DNA from 3 places in the Bradyrhizobium sp. USDA3010 genome. Region 3 is predicted to be linked to each of the others. Evidence: predicted binding sites of a transcription regulator. Region 3 holds the regulator's gene; each other region holds the start of a gene.
The links. Region 3 encodes LexA, which represses DNA repair genes until DNA is damaged. Its sites were predicted from a motif close to TGTTCNNNNTGTGTTCNG; they were not measured.

Region 1 (4,179 bases), on a different contig from region 3:
CAGACTTCGACCATTTGCGGCTCAGCCGGCGTTTCCGCGGCGGCGGGAGCGGCCTCGGCGGTTGCTGCGTCAGCGTTCGCGGTCTCCGCAGGCGCTTCGGCGGCGGGCTCTGACGGAGCCTCTGCGGCAACGGCTTCAGTCGGCGTCTCCGCAGCGGCTTCCACCGCAGGCGCAGGCTCGGCCGGCACTTCAGCAGCGGGCGCTTCGGCAACAGTGGGCTCATCGACCGGCGCGGCGCGCTCGGCCACAGCATCCTGCTGAGTCTCGAGCACCACCGGCGTCGCCTCGCTGGCGACCACCTCGGCAAAGCCGACATCGGGCAGCAGCGCGGCCGACGGCGCGGGATCGCCGGACACCGGCTGATCGGCGGCAGTTTCGGCCTCCGGCGCAGCGGCAGCCTCCGGCGCATCGGCCGTGACCTCGGCGCCGGCATCGACCGGCGCGTCCGCGGCGACGTCGGACGTCGCCTCGGCCGGCGGCGTCTCCGCGGCGACGGTCTCGGTGGCCTCAGCAGGCGCAACCTCGACTGCCTTCGGCGGCAGCGGCGGACGGCGGTCCATGCGGTAGCCGAGCGCGCGCAGGATCGAGGCAAAGTCCTCACCGGCGGAGCCGGTCAGCGACGTCATCGCCTGCGTGACGACAAAGCCGCGGCCATCGAACGCACCGGCGGGCTTCTCGCCCGGCGAGGTCTCGCGCCAGGCCAGCGCCGGACGGATCAGATCGGCGAGCCGCTCGAGAATGTCGACGCGCACCGCGCGCTCGCCGCACTGGCGATAGCCGAGCACGCGATAGCCGTCGCGCGGCAGGGCCTTGTCGACCGGGAACGAGGTGCGGCCGCTGGAGGCGAGATGCTGCACATTCGACAGCGCGCCCATGTCGACATTGCTCTGCTTCTCGGCCCACAGCAGCGACGCCAGCGAGCGCGCCGCGGGCTTGAGCAGCTGCGGGAAGTAGATGTGATAGGCACCGAAGCGCACGCCGTATTTGCGCAGCGCGGCGCGCGAGGGCTGGTCGAGATCCTTCATCTCGGCGGCGATCTTGCTGCGCTCGAGCACGCCGAGCGCCTCGACGAGCTGGAAGGCGATGCCGCGGGCGATGCCCTGGATATCCTCGGCCTTGGACAGTTCGAACAGCGGCCCGAGCAGCTTCTCGATATGCGTCTTGAGCCAGAGATCGAGCCTGGTCTGCACGGCTTCGCGCGAGGCGCCGGTCAGCCGCTCGTCGGAGATGATGCGCAGGCGCGGATGCAGCGCGTCGTCGGCGGCCACCAGCTTGGCCACCGCATCGCCGGTCCAGCGGATGGTGCCATCGGAGGTCAGCACGAACTGCTCGTCGGGGGCGGCGCCCAGTTTCTCGGCACGCGTATCGATCTCGCGCGCCAGCACCTGCTGTGCGGCGGCCTGTAGCGCCTTGGCGTCGCTGCCGGCCTCGGCCGCATCAGGTGCGAAGGTGAAACCATCGAGCCGGCCTATCACGTGGCCTTCCACGATCACTTCACCGGTCTTGCCAATTTCCGTATTCAAAACTGAGTTCTCCCGCAGGCGGCGCATCAATACACTGGTCCGCCTGTCAACGAAACGCTCCGTGAGCCGTTCATGCAGCGCATCGGACAATTTATTTTCGAGCTCGCGCGTGATCCCCTGCCAATGGTCCGGGTCGTAGAGCCAGTCCGGCCGGTTGGCAACGAAGGTCCAGGTCCGGATCTGCGCGATCCGGCCCGATAGCGTGTCGATATCGCCGTCGGTCCGGTTGGCCTGGTCGACCTGAGCGGCAAACCATGCGTCAGGGATACGCCCCTTTTGCATCAGGAAGCCGTACAGCGTGGTCACGAGTTCGGCATGGGCGGCCGGCGACAGCTTTCGGTAGTCCGGAACCTGGCAGGCCTCCCACAGCCGCTCCACCGCGGCCGGCCCATGCGCGAATTCGCGCACATCGGCGTCGCGTGCGACATGTTCGAGCACCCGCAGGTCCTCGGCCACCGGGGCCCGCGTCAGTGCCTCATGATTGGGCGTCAGCGCCAGCGATACCTGCAACGCGCCGAGCGAGGCGAAATCCAGCCTGGCGTTGCGCCATTGCAGCATCTTGACGCTGTCGAAGGTGTGGTTCTGCAGCGCATTGACGAGTTCCGGCTCGAACGGCGCGCAGCGGCCGGTGGTGCCGAAGGTGCCGTTGCGCGTGGCGCGCCCGGCACGGCCGGCGATCTGCGCGAATTCGGCCGGCGTCAGCCGGCGGAACTGATAGCCGTCATATTTGCGGTCGGAGGCGAAGGCGACGTGGTCGACGTCGAGATTGAGCCCCATGCCGACCGCATCGGTGGCGACGAGATAATCGACGTCGCCGTTCTGGAACATCTCGACCTGCGCATTGCGTGTGCGGGGCGAGAGCGAGCCCAGCACCACGGCCGCGCCGCCATGCTGGCGTCGGATCAGTTCGGCGATCGCGTAGACCTCGTCGGCGGAGAACGCGACGATCGCGGTGCGCCGCGGCTGCCGCGTGATCTTGCGGTCGCCGGCGAATTCGAGCTGCGAGAGCCTGGGCCGCGTGACGATCGAGGCGCCCGGCAACAGCCGCTCGATGATCGGCCGCATCGTGGCTGCGCCAAGCAGCAGCGTCTCATCGCGGCCACGGCGGTTGAGCATGCGATCGGTGAACACATGCCCACGCTCGAGATCGGCCGCGATCTGGATTTCATCGACCGCGAGAAAGGACACGTCGAGATCGCGCGGCATCGCTTCCACGGTCGAGACCCAGAAGCGCGGCGCCTTCGGCTTGATCTTCTCTTCGCCGGTGATCAGCGCGACATTGTCGACGCCGGCGCGGGCCGCGACCTTGTTGTAGACCTCGCGCGCGAGCAGCCGCAGCGGCAGCCCGATCAGGCCGGACGAATGCGCCAGCATGCGCTCGATGGCCAGATGCGTCTTGCCGGTGTTGGTCGGCCCCAGCACCGCAGTGACGCCTGCGCCGGGCACGCGGTCATTTCCGAACGAAGTTGAGAAAGCCATATTTTGCAGGTGTTTCTTTGATCGATGCGCGGCTGTTAATCGTCATTGCGAGCGAAGCGAAGCAATCCATTCGGATTGCTTGCCGCGACATATGGATTGCTTCGTCGCTGCGCTCCTCGCAATGACGCGGAAATCCCGAAACTGATCGATCATGGACACCATCTGAGGCGAATCTGTCTCACAATGCGACGCTTTCTGCGCCGCCCTTAAGCTTCGGAACGAGTCCGGAACGAATCGCGCCCGAATCGGTGACTCCATTCCAGGCCTGAAACGTTCACCGCAACATCTCGGGCAGGCTGACGGCGGCGGCACTAGATCAAGTTTGAGAGGGCTCCACAAGCACGGGATATGCGGACTGAATTCCTTAAGTTCCAGAGGCGGCCGAGTCGAATCAGAAGCGGGCAAGAGTCAACTGGATTCCGGTGACGTTTGTTGCATTCGGTTCACCTCGCCCCGCTTGCGGGGAGAGGTCGGATCGCCCTTGCGATCCGGGTGAGGGGGTACAGGTCTCTCCCTTGTCACAGCTCGCGGTGAAAGCCCCTCACCCCAACCCTCCAAGCGCGAGCTTCGTCGTCTCGCCCCCGCAAGAGCGGGGCGAGGGAGAAGGCTACTGCGTCTTTGCCACGCGCGGCGGCGCGGCTGTGGTGACGAACGAGGTGGCTTCCAGCATGGCCTGGCCGAGCGGGGTCGGGATCGTCATGCGGAACGGCACCAGAAGACGGGTGCCCGCGATCGGCACGAAGGCGACCTCGATGTTGCGCTGGGCGGCGAGATATTTGATGACAGGGCGATCCGGGATGTAGCCCGAGATCGGCACGAAATAGAGCGCGCAGACCAGCGCCGGGCCGTGATAGCCGCGCTCGGCTTTCACGATCTCGACGCGCTTGAAATCGAGCTTGAGGTCGTAGCGCATGCGGCCGTCGAACACGCCGGCGCCGGTGCGGCAGACATCCGGGCTCATCAATTCGGCATTGCCGGGCGCGCGCAGGAACGAGCCGGTCATCGGATCGAACACGTTCTTCTTCTGCGCCTCGGTCACCGGCAGCCGGTCGGCATCGACCGGCGGCTCCGGCTCGATCGTGGATTCCTTGATGCCGCCACCCGCCAGCACCATCCGGATGGTCTCCGACTTCTTCGAGGTGGTGGTGGTGGCGGTGTAGGAGATGGCCGCCAGCGC
Region 2 (4,179 bases), on a different contig from region 3:
ATTGTGCTCGATCACGACAACCGTGTTGCCCTGGGCGACCAGCTCGTGCAGCACCTCGAGCAGTTTTGCGACGTCGTGGAAGTGCAGGCCGGTGGTCGGCTCGTCCAGGATGTAGAGCGTGCGGCCGGTGGCTCGCTTTGACAGCTCCTTCGCCAGCTTGACGCGCTGGGCCTCGCCGCCGGACAGCGTGGTCGCCTGCTGGCCGACATGGATGTAGTCGAGACCGACGCGGTGCAGGGTCTGGAACGTCTCGCGCACCCGTGGCACCGCCTTGAAGAACTCGGCGGCTTCCTCGACCGTCATGTCCAGCACGTCGGCGATGCTCTTGCCCTTGAACAGCACCTCCAGCGTCTCGCGGTTGTAGCGCTTACCCTTGCAGGTGTCGCAGGTGACGTAGACGTCGGGCAGGAAGTGCATCTCGATCTTGATGACGCCGTCGCCCTGGCAGGCCTCGCAGCGGCCGCCCTTGACGTTGAAGGAGAAGCGCCCGGGCTCGTAGCCGCGCGCCTTCGCCTCGGGCAGGCCGGCGAACCATTCGCGGATTGGCGTGAAGGCGCCGGTATAGGTCGCGGGGTTCGAGCGCGGGGTGCGGCCGATCGGCGACTGGTCGATGTCGATGATCTTGTCGATGTGCTCGAGGCCCTCGATGCGGTCGTGCGGGGCCGCGCCTTCGCTGGCGTTGTTCAGCTTGCGCGCGATCGACTTGTAGAGCGTGTCGATCAGCAAGGTCGACTTGCCGCCGCCGGAGACGCCGGTGACACAGGTGAACAGGCCGAGCGGGATCTCGGCCGAGACGTTCTTCAGATTGTTGCCGCGGGCGTTGATGACCTTGATGGTGCGCCGGTGGTTCGGCGGCCGCCGGTCGGGCACGGGAACCGAAAGCTCGCCGGTGAGGTACTTGCCGGTCAGCGATTTCGGGTTGCGCATGATCTGGTCGGGCGTGCCTTCGGCGACGATGTGGCCGCCATGCATGCCGGCGCCGGGTCCGATATCGAGCACATAGTCGGCGAGCCGGATGGCGTCCTCGTCATGCTCGACCACGACCACGGTGTTGCCGAGGTCGCGAAGCCGCTTCAGCGTGTCGAGCAGGCGGGCATTGTCGCGCTGGTGCAGGCCGATCGACGGCTCGTCCAGCACGTAGAGCACGCCGGTCAGGCCCGAGCCGATCTGCGAGGCCAGGCGGATGCGCTGGCTCTCGCCGCCGGACAGCGTGCCTGACGAACGCGACAGCGTCAGATAGTTCAGGCCGACGTCGAGCAGGAAGGTCAGGCGCTCGCGGATCTCTTTCAGGATGCGCGTCGCGATCTCGTTCTGCTGCGCATTCAGCGCTTCCGGCACGGTCTCGAACCATTCGCCGGCGCGCCTGACCGAGAGCTCGGAGATCTCGCCGATGTGCTTGCCGCCGATCTTGACGCACAGCGCCTCCGGCTTCAGCCGATAGCCGTTGCAGCCGGCGCAGGGCACGTCGGAGAAATACTTGCCGAGCTCCTCGCGCGCCCATTCGCTCTCGGTTTCGCGGTAGCGGCGGTTGATGTTGGTGACGACGCCCTCGAAGGGCTTCTTGGTGTCGTAGGAGCGGACGCCGTCCTCATAGGAGAACTTGATCTCGTCGTCGCCGGAGCCGTGCAGCAGCGCGGCCTGCACCTTCTTGGTCAGGTCCTTCCACTTGGTGTCGAGCGTGAACTTGTAGTGCTTGCCGAGCGCGGTCAGGGTCTGGATGTAATAGGGCGAGGACGATTTCGCCCACGGCGCGATCGCGCCCTTGCGCAAGGTCAGCTCCTTGTCGGGGATGACCAGGTCCTCGTCGATATGCTGCTCGACGCCGAGGCCGCCGCACGCCGGGCAGGCGCCATAGGGGTTGTTGAACGAAAAGAGCCTGGGCTCGATCTCCGGGATCGTGAAGCCGGACACCGGGCAAGCGAACTTCTCCGAGAACAGGATGCGCTCGGGCCCGCTCTTGTCGTGGATTTTTGCGGTCTTCTTCTTGTCCTCAGCCGGTGCCGCCGCCGGCGCGTCGGCGTATTCGATCACGGCGAGGCCCTCGGCGAGCTTCAGCGCGGTCTCAAAACTTTCGGCGAGGCGCTGGGAGAGGTCGGGGCGCACCACGATGCGGTCGACCACGACGTCGATGTCGTGCGGGAATTTCTTGTCGAGCGCGGGCGCCTCGGACAGCTCATGGAAGGTGCCGTCGATCTTGACGCGCTGAAAACCCTTCTTGAGGTACTCGGCGAGCTCCTTCTTGTACTCGCCCTTGCGGCCGCGCACGACCGGCGCCAGCAGATAGAGGCGGGTGCCTTCCGGCAGCGCCAGCACGCGGTCGACCATCTGCGAGACGATCTGGCTCTCGATCGGCAGCCCCGTGGCCGGCGAATAGGGCACGCCGACGCGCGCCCACAACAGGCGCATATAGTCGTAGATCTCGGTGACGGTGCCGACGGTGGAGCGCGGGTTCTTCGACGTGGTCTTCTGCTCGATCGAGATCGCCGGCGACAGGCCGTCGATCTGGTCGACATCCGGCTTCTGCATCATCTCGAGGAACTGGCGCGCATAGGCCGACAGCGACTCGACGTAGCGGCGCTGGCCCTCGGCATAGATGGTGTCGAATGCGAGCGACGACTTGCCGGAGCCGGACAGGCCGGTGAACACCACGAGCTTGTCGCGCGGAATCTCGACGTCGATGTTCTTCAGATTGTGTTCGCGCGCGCCGCGGATCGTGATGGCGCGCGATGAGGAGCCGGCGGTCTGTTGGCGCTTCGCCTTGAGCACTTCATCCATAGCGACATTTCCGGGCGCATGATCGGGCGCCTTTTGGGCGCGCATCGCCGGTGCTGCCGGGACCTTGCGCCGATGGGTGAGAAGACTGGAACGTAGGAAGAACGGCGGCAGATTTCCAGTGCTGAGTTGAGACCATCAACGGATAGTTTGCCTGATGGCAGCAGCCGTCAGCAGGACGGGTTCCCAGACGCAAAAAGGCCGGCGCGAGGCCGGCCTTTCCGAGATCGGATGATTGCTTGAATCCAGTACTCTGCTCAGTACTTGGCGACGATCGGGCCGCCGAAGTGATAGTTCACGCCGAACTGGACGCTGTGCAGATTGAGGTCGGGGGAAGGCACGCCGAAGTAGGTCTCGCTGCCGAGGCTGCGATACAGATACTCGCCCTTGACCGACCACTGCGGCGCGATGAACGCCTCGATGCCGGCGCCGACGGTCCAGCCGGAGTGGAAGTTGCTCTGCGAAGCGGTCACGCCGAGCGCGCTGACGCTGATCTTGTTGTCGACCCAGGCGTAGCCGCCGGTGCCGTAGAACAGCACCTTGTCGACGGCGAAGCCGATGCGGCCGCGCACGGTGCCGAGCGCGTCGACCTTGCTCTTCACGGTGACGCCGAGCGTGCTGGCCGAAGCGTCGACGTCAGCCCACGCGCCGTCGGCCTCGAGGCCGTACACGATGTTGCTGGTCTGCCAGTTGTAGCCGATGGTGCCGCCGGCGAAGCCGCCTTCCATCTTCGGATTGCCGGACTCCTCGCTGGCATAGCCACCGAAGCCGCCGATGTAGAAGCCGGTCCAGTTGTAGATCGCGGCCGGCGGCGGAGCCTTCACGTAAGGCGCGCGGGCTGCCATATCGGCGGCCATTGCCGGTGCAATTGCGCTGAGGGCAAACATGCCGGCCGATGCCAGCAAAACATTCCTGATTTTCAAGTCCCAGTCCCATTTTCTTGTTGTCCCTTCAAACATTGAAGGGAACGTCACAGCAGTGTCGTGTGACGATCAGGTGTTTCTACATAGAAATCTTGGAAGTTGTGTATCCGTGAAACCACAATGCACGGAAAATGGCCCGCGCGAGGCGTGCGCTTGCTCGCAGGAAAAAAGCCGGCGCAAGGCCGGCTCTTGTGTTCGCTGTGCGGGTGCGGCGCGCGACTGCCGGTAGCTCAGTATTTCGCTGATACGACCGGGCTCGGCGCGTTGAAGTGGTAATTGATGCCGAGCTTGACGGTGTGGAACGTGTCCTTCCATTCCGAGCGATCGTTGATCGCGGGCGTGTACTGGATCGGCGCGACCTTGCCGAGATCGATGTACTGGTCCGGCGCGCTCGGCTGCGCAACAAGGCGGCCACGCAAACAAAAAGGCCGGCGCGAAGCCGGCCTTTCGTCTGGATCAAATCCGTGTCGCGCGATCAGTAGCG
Region 3 (4,179 bases):
GTCGCGGTGCTGGCGACCGGCGACGAGCTGGTGATGCCGGGCTCGACGCCCGGCCCCGGCCAGATCGTCTATTCCAACGGCTATGCGCTGCGGGCGCTGGCGCGCGCCGAAGGTGCCGAGACCGTCGATCTCGGGGTTGCCGCCGACACGGTGGAAGCCACCACCGCCGGCATCCGCCGGGCGCGCGAGACCGGTGCCGACATCCTGATCACGACCGGCGGCGCCTCGGTCGGCGACCACGACCTGGTCAAGCAGTCGCTGGAGGCCGAGGGCGTCGAGATGGCGTTCTGGCGGATCGCGATGCGGCCCGGCAAACCGATGATGCATGGCCGGCTCGGCGCGATGCGGGTGATCGGCCTGCCCGGCAATCCGGTGTCCTCCTATGTCTGCGCCTTCCTGTTTCTCGTGCCGTTGATTCGGGCGCTGAGCGGCCGGAAAGCGATTCACCATCGCCGCGCGAGCGCATTGCTCGGCCGCGACCTCACCGCCAACGACCAGCGCGAGGACTATCTGCGCGCTCGCCTCGAGGAGCGCGAGGACGGCACGCTGATCGCAACGCCTGTCACGCAGCAGGACTCGTCGCTGCTCGGGAATCTCGCTGCGGCACGGGCACTTCTCGTGCGTCCGCCGTTTGCGCCTGCCGCCGTCAAAGGCAGCGAATGCGAGATCCTGACGCTGCCTGAGTGACAGCGCAGTTTGGATCGCTTGAGCGCTCACCGGATGCGTTCACCGGAAATTAAGTGGTTGCGGAACACATATCGAACATATAGTGTCCGTTCATGATTTGTTTCGAGTACTGGTGTGTACAAATGGGAGGCCGCGAGGGAGCGCTTGTGATGAGCACCGTGCTCCTGAGGTCAGGCCCCGCCTGAAAAGTCTCGGAATCGAACGACGCTACCAACCGGGGGAATACTCGAGATGCTCACGCGCAAACAGTACGAACTTCTGCGTTTCATCAATGAACGTCTGAAAGAGGCCGGCGTACCGCCCTCCTTCGACGAGATGAAGGATGCGCTCGACCTGCGCTCGAAGTCCGGAATCCACCGCCTGATCACTGCACTGGAGGAGCGCGGCTTCATCCGCCGCCTGCCCAACCGCGCCCGCGCCATCGAAGTCATCAAGCTGCCCGAGCTCTCGGCCGGCGGCGGCAACGGCCGCCGCGGCTTCACCCCGAGCGTCATCGAAGGCACCCTCGGCAAGCGCACCAGCACGCCGCCGATCGCCGAGGACGACGGCAACCGTCCGGTCGCGGTCCCCGTGATGGGCCGGATCGCTGCCGGCACGCCGATCGAGGCGCTGCAGACCCGCAGCCACACCATCAGCGTGCCGCCCGACATGCTCGGCTCCGGCGAGCACTATGCGCTGGAAGTGCGCGGCGACTCGATGGTCGACGCCGGCATCCTCGACGGCGACATGGCGCTGATCCAGCGCAACGACGTCGCCAATACCGGCGACATCGTGGTGGCGCTGATCGACGAGGAGGAAGCCACCCTGAAGCGCTTCCGCCGCCGCGGCGCGTCGATCGCGCTGGAGCCGGCCAATACCGCCTATGAAGTGCGCATCCTGCCGCCGAACCGGGTCCGCATCCAGGGCAAGCTGATCGGCCTCTATCGCAAATACTGATGGCGGCAAGGAACGAGCGACACATCGGATCGTTCCTTGAATGATAGCGTAACGTGCGGCCTACCCGATGCGCTCCGATACCTCTCACGCAGCGTCGCGTGTTTGTGATCGGGAGCGTTGGGCGACCAGTCGTACAATCGCCCAGAAACGAGGAGACACTCGTTCGCTATCGTCCACTCTGGTAGAGGCCCTATGCCTCAAGGAGAGGCACGGGTCGCTACCTCGATTTGAGGAGCCATCCGATGTGTGACTATAGTCTGCACGCCGTGGCGTCGCGCCCCGCCATTGTTGGAGAGACGCTGATCACCACGACTTTCCGCGGGACGTCGACCCGCGGCTTTGCTTCGGAGACCGATCCCACTGTCGCGGTCTGCATGCTGCCGGGCACCGAGCTCGCTTTCGCCGAGAACGTTCGCTACGACAGCCGCTGGATCTGGACCAAGACGATGAACTTCCGCGTCGGCGTGTTCAACGAAGTCGAGCCCGACGTTCCCGATCGCCATCATGACGCGGTCGAATTCCCCGACGGCAGCCATGTGCTGGTGACCCAGCTCGTCGAGGGACAACGCGTCAGCGTGCTGCAATTGCCGGCACTGCATCCGCCGGTCGAGCAGAAGCCGAAGGTTGTGGAGCGGCGGCCCTCCGCATTTGCGTCGCTGTTTTTGGGTTGAACGCATCGTCGCCGCGGAATGAGCTGTCCGGCGGCGGGTGACCTAAGCGATTTCGAGCGACCCCGGACGCCGGGTTCCGGGGCGCGGCTGGAGAATTGCGTCGGCGCGCGCCTTGGCGCATCATCGGGCACGGAGGACGTGCGTGGTGGTCGACAAGGTCACATGGCAAAAGGCCGGACGCGTCACGGAGCCGGGCCGGTATATGTTCCGGTTCGGCTGGCTGACGGTGACGGCTGACGACCTGAAGGTCTGGGAGCAATTCCCCGAGGCTTCCTTCACCCTCGTCAAGAAGCCCGACGCCGGCCCCGACTCCGACGAATACCACCTCGGCCTGTTCGAGCTGCCCACCGGCACCTCGCTCGATCCGGGCTAATCCTCGGCCTGCAAATCGGTCTCGGCCGGCGTCGTATCGACGGCGGGCCGCGGCGCGCTGGCGGGCGTGCGCAGCGTCGTCTCGCTCTCGCTATCGCCGGGAACCGCCGGCGACCACGGCCGGTCGATCCCGCCGGGCTTGACCGCATCGATGGCATAGCCGTCCCTGATGCGCCGCAGCACCAGCGCGCCGTGGCGCCGCAACCGCTCGGCATCGATCACCGAAGCCGCGCAATCCTTCGGCGCCGGACGCGCGCTCACGATCAGCGCCGCACGCTCGCAATCGTCGGCCAATGCCTCCGGCCGGCTCGCCAGCGCGACGAAGGCGCCGCGGGGACCTTGCGTCACGCAGCCGCTCGGATCGCAAGAGACACCCTCACCGAGCGATGCGTCGGTGGCGATCCGCGCATCGGCATCCGCCGCCAGCCACTCCTTCACGAGAAAGGCATCCTTGGCGCTGTGCATCAGATGCAGCCGCCCGTCGCCGCCCCGCACCGCGACGTTGCGCCCGTCGGCAGAGACCAGCACGTCGGGCTGCGGCACCCGCACCGCCCAGACCGAAGCCACCACCAGCAGCATCGCACCCGACCAGCGCAGCGGCGAACGCAGCAATCCGAGCAGGATCAGCCCGGCGCTCGCCAGGATCATCGGTCCGACGCCGAACGCCGCCATCCGACCGACTGCGCCGGGGAGCGCTGCGACCCATTGCGTCACCAGGATCATCCAGTCGATGCCGAACCCCATGATCGCCCAGAACACGCCGTCGAAGCCGAACGGCATGGCGAGCAGCCCGAGCAGGCCGGCCGGCATCACGACCGCCGACACAACCGGCATCGCCGCAAGGTTCGCCAGCAGCCCGTAGGGCGTCACGCGATGGAAGTGGAATGCGGCGTAGGGCGTGGTCGCGAGCCCCGCCACCAGCGAGGCCAGCATCAGCATCGTGAGCTCACGCCCGCCCCACAGCGCAAGGCGCGCGGTCGCCGAATGATCGGGCGACGCCAGCAGGTTCGGCAGCCCGATCTGCACCAGCGCCACCAGCCCCAGCGTCGCCGCAAACGACATCTGGAAGCTCGGATGCACCAGCGCCTCCGGCGCGATCGCGAGCACGATCAGCGCCGCCACCGCCAGCGTGCGGAAGGTGATCGCGCGGCGGTCGACGATGACAGCGATCAGCACCACGGCCGTCATGAAGAACGACCGCTGGGTCGCGACCTCCGCTCCCGACAACAGGAGGTAGAACGCCGCTGCGACAAGCGCAGCCGCCGCCGCCCATTTCTTGATCGGGTGTCCGGCCGTCAGCGCCGGAAACAGCGCAAGCAGCGCGCGGATCGTGAAGAACACGACGCCGGCGACCACGGCCATGTGGTAGCCGGAAATCGACAGCACATGGCCGAGCCCCGAGATGAACATCGCGTCGTTGACGGGCGTCGTGATCGCATCGCGCCGGCCGGTGAGCAGCGCCGTTGCGATCGCGCGCTGATCGCCATCGAGCGTGGTGCGGATGCGTGCGTCG

Region 1: the regulator LexA is predicted to act here: its motif matches at 3,217-3,234, upstream of AC066Y_RS11945 (helicase-related protein).
Region 2: the regulator LexA is predicted to act here: its motif matches at 2,862-2,879, upstream of uvrA (excinuclease ABC subunit UvrA).

What each region holds. Positions count from the first base shown of each region.
Region 1 covers NZ_JBWJZD010000006.1:63,599-67,777, reverse strand. Annotated here, with positions in the region: gene AC066Y_RS11945 (helicase-related protein) at 1-3,002, opposite strand, end outside; gene AC066Y_RS11940 (DUF3108 domain-containing protein) at 3,610-4,179, opposite strand, start outside.
Region 2 covers NZ_JBWJZD010000018.1:81,432-85,610, reverse strand. Annotated here, with positions in the region: gene uvrA (excinuclease ABC subunit UvrA) at 1-2,775, opposite strand, end outside; gene AC066Y_RS25205 (outer membrane protein) at 3,030-3,689, opposite strand; gene AC066Y_RS25200 (hypothetical protein) at 3,926-4,114, opposite strand; gene AC066Y_RS25195 (outer membrane protein) at 4,171-4,179, opposite strand, start outside.
Region 3 covers NZ_JBWJZD010000002.1:477,945-482,123, reverse strand. Annotated here, with positions in the region: gene AC066Y_RS05340 (molybdopterin molybdotransferase MoeA) at 1-687, shown strand, start outside; gene lexA (transcriptional repressor LexA) at 919-1,623, shown strand; gene AC066Y_RS05330 (hypothetical protein) at 1,866-2,294, shown strand; gene AC066Y_RS05325 (hypothetical protein) at 2,440-2,667, shown strand; gene AC066Y_RS05320 (ComEC/Rec2 family competence protein) at 2,664-4,179, opposite strand, start outside.